2 regions of the Comamonas guangdongensis genome follow, and region 1 is predicted to be linked to the other one. Evidence: riboswitches for the same ligand, from Rfam matches in the RefSeq annotation. Region 1 holds a riboswitch; the other holds the start of a gene.

Evidence for each region. A riboswitch is a leader RNA that binds a small molecule or an ion and turns the genes downstream of it on or off. The one in region 1 is predicted to bind S-adenosylhomocysteine.
Region 2: linked by a shared signal. The riboswitch ahead of metH (methionine synthase) and the one ahead of ahcY (adenosylhomocysteinase) in region 1 are both predicted to bind S-adenosylhomocysteine.

Annotation. Positions count from the first base shown of each region.
Region 1 covers NZ_JBFYGN010000022.1:29,226-33,777, reverse strand. The annotation lists gene AB6724_RS16900 (TlyA family RNA methyltransferase) at 1-727, opposite strand, end outside; gene ahcY (adenosylhomocysteinase) at 892-2,307, opposite strand; S-adenosyl-L-homocysteine riboswitch at 2,387-2,467, opposite strand; gene AB6724_RS16890 (helix-turn-helix domain-containing protein) at 2,513-2,917, opposite strand; gene AB6724_RS16885 (DUF2938 domain-containing protein) at 2,984-3,487, shown strand; gene AB6724_RS16880 (response regulator) at 3,484-4,194, opposite strand; gene AB6724_RS16875 (DUF4118 domain-containing protein) at 4,231-4,552, opposite strand, start outside.
Region 2 covers NZ_JBFYGN010000007.1:127,471-132,022, reverse strand. The annotation lists gene AB6724_RS08305 (PACE efflux transporter) at 1-298, shown strand, start outside; gene gltS (sodium/glutamate symporter) at 389-1,627, opposite strand; S-adenosyl-L-homocysteine riboswitch at 1,772-1,880, shown strand; gene metH (methionine synthase) at 1,917-4,552, shown strand, end outside.

The sequences.
Region 1 (4,552 bases):
TGAAGGACACGTCGCCGGTGACAAAGTCGAATGCGGGCGTGATGTCTATCTTCTCGGTGCCGGGCCTGCGGCGGCGCTGCACCGGGGCCAGGCCATCGGCCTTGGCGCGGGCCTTGGCAGCACGCTCGGCCTTGAAGGCCTCGATATCCTGCTCCTTGGCGTCGTCGCTGTCGTCGTAGTCCTCGTCGACCTGACCGCCGTTGCGCATCCAGGCATAGGGTGCCTGGGGCTGGGTGTCGTTGTCTTCCTCTTCCTCGAGGATTTCGCTGAGCGCCTCGTCGCAGGCGGCGGCCAGCGACTCGGCCGTCATGGCACGGGCATTCAGGCCCTCCACGCATACCACGCGCTCATCGGCGCGCAGGCGCTCGTGCAGCTGGCCATGGCCCACATCCACGCCTATGACCTGGGCCGCACCCTGCTGCAGCAGGCAGTCGGTGAAGCCGCCCGTGCTCTGGCCCACGTCCAGGCAGCGCAGGCCTGCAACCTTGAAGCCCGTGGCGGCCAGCGCGCCTTCGAGCTTGAGGCCGCCGCGCGAGATGTACTTGGCCTCGGCCGCATCCAGCAGCTGCAGCTCGGCACCCGCGGGAATCTCATCGCCGTTCTTGGCGACCTTCTTCCAGGGGGCCAGCGGCGTCAGCCGCCATTCCACACCCGAGGCAATCAGACGCTGGGCCTGGGAACGGGTGCTCGCATGGCCAGCCTCAACTAAAAAAACATCTGCGCGCATCGCGTCGCTCTCCAGGGAATCTCGGTTAGTGCTGGCATCAACCCTCAAAAACTGGCGCGAACCAATGCCAGGGACGCCGAGCAAGGGCCGCCCCCGCAGCGAGGGCGTCGTCCCCCTCCGGCGAAGCCAGAGAGGGGGAAGCGGCAAAGCCGCTCAGGGGGTGCTTAATAGCGGTAGGTCTCGGGCTTGTAAGGGCCTTGCTTGCTCACGCCGATGTAGTCGGCCTGGGCCTGGGTCAGCTCGGTCAGTTGGGCGCCGACCTTCTTCAGGTGCAGGCGCGCGACCTTCTCGTCGAGGATCTTGGGCAGCACATAGACCTTGCCCACTTCATAGGCCTCGGGACGCGTGAACAGCTCGATCTGCGCCAGGGTCTGGTTGGCAAACGAGTTGGACATCACGAAGCTGGGGTGGCCGGTGGCGCAGCCCAGGTTCACCAGACGGCCTTTGGCCAGCAGGATGATCTTCTTGCCGTCGGGGAAGGTGATGTGATCCACCTGGGGCTTGATCTCTTCCCACTCATACTTCTCGATCGACGCCACGTCGATCTCGTTGTCGAAGTGGCCGATGTTGCAGACGATGGCCTCGTTCTTCATGGCCAGCATGTGCTCGTGGCGGATGATGTCGCGGTTGCCGGTGGTGGTCACGAAGATGTCGCACTTGTCGGCCGCGTATTCCATGGTCACGACCTTGTAGCCTTCCATGGCCGCCTGCAGGGCGTTGATGGGGTCGATCTCGGTCACCCACACCTGGGCGCGCAGTGCCGTCAGCGCCTGGGCGCAGCCCTTGCCCACGTCGCCGTAGCCGGCCACCACGGCCACCTTGCCAGCGATCATCACGTCGGTGGCGCGCTTGATGCCGTCCACAAGCGATTCGCGGCAGCCGTACAGGTTGTCGAACTTGCTCTTGGTCACCGAGTCGTTGACGTTGATGGCGCGGAACTTCAGCGTGCCCTTGGCGGACATTTCGTTGAGGCGGTGCACGCCGGTCGTGGTTTCCTCGGTCACGCCCATGATCTGGGCGCTCTTGCGGCTGTACCAGGTACCGTCTTCGGCCAGCTTGGCCTTGATGGCGGCGAAGACGATCTTTTCTTCCTCGGAGCCGGGGTTGGCCAGCACGGACAGATCCTTTTCGGCGCGCATGCCCAGGTGCATGAGCATGGTGGCATCGCCGCCGTCGTCCAGGATCATGTTCGGGCCTTCGTTCTCGGCACCCTTGGCGCCGAACTCGAAGATGTTGTGGGTGTAATCCCAGTAGTCCTTCAGCGATTCGCCCTTGATGGCGAACACGGGCACGCCGGTCTCGGCAATCGCGGCCGCGGCATGGTCCTGGGTGGAGAAGATGTTGCACGAAGCCCAGCGCACTTGCGCACCCAGGGCCGTCAGCGTCTCGATCAGCACGGCCGTCTGGATGGTCATGTGCAGCGAGCCGGTGATGCGTGCGCCCTTGAGCGGCTGGGCGGCGGCGAATTCTTCGCGCACGGCCATCAGGCCAGGCATTTCGGTTTCGGCGATGCTGATCTCCTTGCGGCCCCAGCTGGCCAGGGAAATGTCGGCGATCGCGCGGTCTTGGGTATTGCTCATGAAAACTCCTGCTCGGAACAAACTTGGAAACAGTCCACGATCTGCAGCAGGAGGGGAAAGCGCCGCACCGCACAGAAAGCGTGGGTGAGCGTCGTTGCGAGTGTTGGGTCCGAGCCTCACGCCCCGCCTGATGGGGGACGCTGCAACGCTCCTCGGATATCCGGCGATTATAGACGCGGCCGCATCCACGGCGCCGCGAAAGGGCTCAGCCTCCGTCCCTGGCCGACCTGGCGGCCACGCGCAGCATCTGCTGGAATTTCGGGCATTCCAGATGGCTGGGCGCCGGGCATTGCGCCGCATGGCGCAGGCCTTCGCGCAACGCGGTCATGCGGCGTATGCCGCGGTCCAGCTCCTCGGCCCGGCGTGCCAGCGCCTGCCTGTCCACCTCCAGCGCGCCGCCGTCGCCGAACATCTGGCGGATCTCGGCCAGCGAGAAGCCCGCTGCTCGGCCCAGCGTGATCAGGGCCAGTTGCTGCAGCACCTGGGGCTGGTACTGGCGCCGCAGGCCATGCCGCGCGCAGGAGGAAATCAGGCCCTGGGCCTCGTAGTAACGCAGGGTGGAGGCGGTCAGGCCGGACTGGCGGGCCACCGCGCCGATATCGATGAGCATGCGTGCTTGACTTGAAGTTGACTTCAAGTTGCATAGTCGGTTTTTCTTCGCACCAAGGCAAGCCGCATGAGCATAGACCACCCCGTTCCCCTGGCCCAGACCCTGTTCGTGGGTCTTGGCGCCACCGCCGTCATCGACCTCTGGGCCATGCTGCGCCGGCGGCTGTTCGGCGCGCCCGCACTCGACTACGCCCTGGTCGGGCGCTGGCTGCTGTATCTGCCCGAGGGCCGCTGCGCTCATGCGCCGATCACGGCCTCGGCGCCCAAGGCCTACGAAGCCGCCATTGGCTGGAGCGCCCACTATCTGATCGGCATGCTGTTTGCCCTGGCCCTGGTCACCCTCGCGGGCCCGGCCTGGCTGGAAGCGCCGCGCCTGCTGCCGGCACTGGCCGTGGGCCTGGCCAGCGTGGTGTTCCCGTTTTTCGTGATGCAGCCCGGCATGGGCCTGGGCGTGGCGGCCAGCCGCGCGCCCAGGCCCTGGCTCGCGCGCGGCCACAGCCTGGTCCTGCACGCGGTGTTCGGCCTGGCCATGTATGCCACGGCCCTGGCGCTGCAGGGATTCGCCGCCTAGGATGCGGCCAGGCCCAGCAGCCGGTAGCCCACCTGCAGCTCGGTCAGCAGATGCCGGGGCTGGGCCGGGTCGAGCTCTATCTTCTGGCGCAGATTCGCCATGTGCACGCGCAGATAGTGGGGCCGGTCCAGATACTCGGGCCCCCAGACCTGCAGCAGCAGCTGGCGATGCGTCAGCACCCGGCCCTGGCCCGCGATCAGCGCCGCCAGCAGGCGGAACTCTATGGGCGTCAGATGCACCGGCTCGCCGTCGCGCGCGACCTCGTGGGTGGCCAGATCGACCGACACATTGCCGAAATGCGCGCAGCTGCCACCCTTGTCCGCCGCGCTCGCCTGCTGGCGGCGGCGCAGCATGACGCGCAAACGCGCCAGCAGCTCGGGCACGCCGAAAGGCTTGGTCAGATAGTCGTCGGCGCCCGCATCGAGGGCCGCGACTTTTTCCTCTTCGCGCTCGCGCGCCGACAACACCAGAATCGGCAGCTGGCTCCAGCGGCGCAGTTCGGCGATCACGGTCTTGCCGTCGGCGTCGGGCAGGCCCAGGTCCAGCACCACGGCATCGGGCTGGCGGCTGGCCGCGTCGATCAGGCCGCGCTTGGCAGTGTCGGACTCGAACACCAGCCAGCCTTCGTCCTCCAGCGCCAGGCGCACAAAGCGCCGGATGCTGGCATCGTCTTCGATCAACAAAATTCTTGGGCCGCTCGCGTTCATTCGGAATCCCTGGTCTATGACATCGGATTGTCGGCGCTATTCGTCCAGGCGCGGCTGCTCGGGCACCGGCAGGCGTATCGTGAACAGCGTTCCTTCGCCGGCGGCGCCGGACTCCGCCTCCAGCGTGCCGCCATGAGCCTCCACGATGCGCTGCGCCAGGGTCAGGCCCAGGCCCATGCCGGATACCGAGGACTCGGTCACGCCGCGCGTGAAGGGCTCGAACAGCTGGGCCGCCGCCATGTGGCGCGGCAGGCCCGGCCCCGTGTCCTGCAGCTGCAGCAGGCAGTCCTCCCCCTCTTTGTGCGCCGAGATCTGAATGGCCGTGCCCGCCGGCGTGTACTTGACGGCGTTGTCCAGC
Region 2 (4,552 bases), on a different contig from region 1:
GGTGATCGCGATCTGCTGGAATCTGAGCTTCAACTACCTGTTTGAAAAATGGGAGTCGCGCCAGAGCGTCAAGGGCCGTTCGGTATTGCGCCGCGTGGTGCACGCGATCGGTTTCGAAGGCGGTATCGCCGCCATGCTGATTCCGCTGATGGCCTGGTGGTTCGAGATCTCGCTGTGGGAAGCTGCGGTGATGGAAGCCGGCCTGCTGCTGTTCTTCATGGTCTACACCTTTGCCTTCAACTGGGCGTTCGACCGCCTGTTCGGCCTGCCGGCCTCGGCCCAGGGCGTGAGCGCCTGAGCCTCGGAGTGGCGTCTGCCGCCGGCAGAAAAAAAGCCTGTTCCAGCGCGGCCGGAACAGGCTTTTCTGTATGCCGCCGCGGCGAAACGGTCAGCGCAGCAAGCTGATCCAGAGCTGCAGCACAAAGGCGTTGGTGATGTCGATGAAGAAGGCGCCCACCAGCGGCACCAGGATGAAGGCCTTGTGCGACGGGCCGTACTGGTTGGTGATGGCCTGCATATTGGCCACGGCCGTGGGCGTGGCACCCATGCCGAAGCCGCAGTGGCCGGCGGCCAGCACGGCCGCGTCGTAGTCCTTGCCCATGATGCGGAAGGTCACGAGGCTCGCGTACAGCGCCATGAGCAGGGTTTGCGCGAGCAGAATGATCACCAGTGGGCCGGCCAGATCGCTGAGTTCCCAGAGCTTGAGCGACAGCAGGGCGATGGCCAGATAGATGGACAGCGAGGCATTGCCGAACACGTCGATGGCGCGGTCGAAGACCTTGAAGCCGAACACATGGTCCAGCAGATTGCGGATCACCACGCCGCCGCCCAGCGCCCAGACAAAGGTTGGCAGCTGGATGGCCGAGCCCTTGGTCAGCCCGGTCATGAACTCGGCAAAAGCCAGACAGGCCGCAAACAGGGCCAGGGTTTCCACCGCGGCGTCGGCCGTGATCAGGCGCGGCGCATGGCTGGGGGATTCGAAGTTGGCCACCGCGCTGCCCTCGCTCACGGTGGTGGCGTCGGCCTGCTGCTGCTCGGATTCGGTGAGCGGCCGGGCCAGCCGGTGGCGGGTGATCAGGTGCTTGGCCAGCGGACCGCCGAGCAGCCCGCCGATGACCAGGCCGAACGTGGCGCAGGCAATGCCCAGCGTGGTGGCGCCGCTCAGGCCGTACTGGGTTTCGAGCACCGAGCCCCAGGCGCCTGCCGTGCCGTGGCCGCCGACCAGGGTGATGGAACCCGTCACCAGGCCCAGCAGCGGGTCCAGCCCCAGCAGTGTGGCCAGGCCAACGCCCACGCCGTTCTGCACCAGGATGAAGGCCGCTATCAGAAGCGGGAAGACCAGCAGGCCCTTGCCGCCTTCGCGCAGTTTGGCAAAGTTGGCGCTCAGGCCTATGGAGGAGAAGAACACCAGCATGAAGGCCGACTGCAGGCCGGACTCCAGGCTCAGGCTCAGATCCATGAACCGGTGCAGGGCAAAGATCACAGCCGCCACGACCAGGCCGCCGGAGACGGGCTCGGGGATGTTGAAGTCGCGCAGCAGGCGGATATGCCGCGTCAGCAGCTTGCCCAGCATCAGCACCAGTACGGCAAGAATAAGCGTGTAGTACGCACCAAGGCTCACGTGCATTTCTCTTCTCCAGGCGGTTCTTCTTGAGGACGCTGGATTCTAGGGTAAGCCCTTATATGCCCCTTGGTCGCGGGCCGGCGGGCCCCCGCGGCAGTAGGCGGCAGCGGGCGCGGACAAGCGGCCTCGTCTTAGAATGGCGGGCTTCGCCCCAAGGAGCGCTGCAGCGGCCCGGTTGAGCTTTCGACCCGCCGTCAGGCTTGGGGCCGGCCGCCTGCCCGCGCAGGCAGTCCACAGACAACGGCGCTCACCTGTTTTCCTTCTGTCCTTGGTTTTTATACAGGTGAGCCAGATGTCCGCTGCTACCCCTTCCACTGCTATCGCCCCCATGCGCCTGTCGGGCCTGGAGCCCGTGTTCATCGGCGAGGACACGCTGTTCGTCAACGTGGGCGAGCGCACCAACGTCACCGGCTCCAAGGCGTTTGCGCGCCTGATCCTCAACGAGCAGTACGAAGAGGCCCTGGCCGTGGCGCGTCAGCAGGTGGAAAACGGCGCCCAGGTGATCGACGTGAACATGGACGAGGCCATGCTGGACAGCAAGGCCGCCATGGTGCGCTTTCTGAACCTGATCGCCTCCGAGCCCGACATCGCCAAGGTGCCGGTGATGGTGGACAGCTCCAAGTGGGAGGTGATCGAGGCCGGCCTGCGCTGCCTGCAGGGCAAGGGCATCGTCAACTCGATCTCCATGAAGGAGGGCGTCGAAGAGTTCAAGAAGCACGCCAAGCTGGTCAAGCGCTATGGCGCGGCCGCCGTGGTGATGGCATTCGACGAAAAAGGCCAGGCCGACACCTTTGCGCGCAAGATCGAGATCTGCGAACGCGCCTACCGCATCCTGGTCGACGAAGTGGGCTTTGCGCCCGAAGACATCATCTTCGACCCCAACATCTTTGCCGTGGCCACCGGCATCGAAGAGCACAACAACTATGGCGTGGACTTCATCGAGGCCACGCGCTGGATCAAGCAGAACCTGCCGGGCGCCAAGGTCAGCGGCGGCGTCTCCAACGTGAGCTTTTCCTTCCGCGGCAACGACCCGGTGCGCGAGGCCATCCACACCGTGTTCCTCTACCATGCCATCAAGGCGGGCATGGACATGGGCATCGTCAACGCCGGCATGGTGGGTGTCTATGACGAGCTGGAGCCCACGCTGCGCGAGCGCGTCGAAGACGTGGTGCTCAACCGTCGCCCCGACGCGGCCGAACGCCTGCTGGAGATCGCCGACCAGGCCAAGGGCGCGGCCAAGGACGACAGCAAGAAGCTGGAATGGCGCGGTACGCCGGACAAGCCCAAGACCGTCAACGAGCGCCTCTCGCATGCGCTGGTGCACGGCATTACCGACTTCATCACCGAAGACACGGAAGAGGCCTACCAGCAGATCGTGGTGCAGGGCGGCGGCCGCCCGCTGCATGTGATCGAAGGTCCGCTGATGGACGGCATGAACGTGGTCGGCGACCTGTTCGGCGCCGGCAAGATGTTCCTGCCCCAGGTGGTCAAGAGCGCGCGCGTGATGAAGCAGGCCGTGGCCCATCTGGTGCCCTATATCGAAGAGGAAAAGCGTCAGCAGGAAGCCGCGGGCCTGGACGTGTCTAGCAAGGGCAAGATCGTCATCGCCACCGTCAAGGGCGATGTGCACGACATAGGCAAGAACATCGTCACCGTGGTCCTGCAGTGCAACAACTTCGAGGTCATCAACATGGGCGTGATGGTGCCCTGCCACGAGATCCTGGCCCGTGCCAAGGCCGAGGGCGCGGACATCATAGGCCTGTCGGGCCTGATCACGCCCAGCCTCGAGGAGATGCAGTATGTGGCCGGCGAGATGGACAAGGACGAGTACTTCCGCATCAAGAAGATACCGCTGCTGATTGGCGGCGCCACCTGCTCGCGCGTGCACACGGCCGTGAAGATCGCGCCCAAGTACGACGGCCCCGTGGTCTATGTGCCCGACGCCTCGCGCTCGGTGAGCGTGGCGCAAAGCCTGCTGGGCGAAGGCAAGCAGGCCTATCTGGACGAGCTGCAGGCCGACTACGACAAGGTGCGCACCCAGCATGCGAACAAAAAGGCCACGCCGCTGTGGCCGCTGGACAAGGCGCGCGCCAATGCCACGCCCGTGGACTTTGCGCACCATGCGCCCGTGCTGCCGCGCGTGCTGGGCCGCCGCGTGTTCAAGAACTTCGACCTGGCAGAAATTGCCCAGTACATAGATTGGGGCCCATTCTTCCAGACCTGGGATCTGGCCGGCCCCTTCCCCGCCATCCTCGACGATGAAATCGTGGGCGAGCAGGCACGCAAGGTGTTCGAGGACGCCAAGGCCATGCTGAAGAAGATCGTCGAAGGCCGCTGGCTGCAGGCCAATGGCGTGATGGGCCTGTTCCCGGCCAACCGCGTGGGCGACGACATCGTGTTCTACACCGACGAATCGCGTACCCAGGTCCTGGGCACCTGGTACGGCATGCGCCAGCAGACCGAGAAGCAGGCCGTCGACGGCCCGGATGGCCGGCCCGTGATGCGCCCCAGCCGCTGCCTGTCGGATTTCGTGGCCAGCAGGGACAGCGGCATTGCCGACTACGCCGGCATGTTCGCCGTCACGGCCGGCATAGGCGCCGAGAAGAAGGACAAGGAATTCGAGGCTGCGCTGGACGACTACAGCGGCATCATGTTCAAGGCCCTGGCCGACCGTCTGGCCGAGGCCTTTGCCGAATGCCTGCACCAGCGCGTGCGCAAGGACCTGTGGGGCTATGCCGAGGACGAGCAGCTCTCCAACGAGCAGCTCATCAAGGAGCAGTACCAGGGCATACGCCCCGCGCCCGGCTACCCGGCCTGCCCCGATCACACGGCCAAGACCGATCTGTTCAAGGTGCTGAACGCCGCGGAAATCGGCATGCATCTGACCGAAAGCCTGGCCATGTTCCCGGCCTCCAGCGTCAGCGGCTT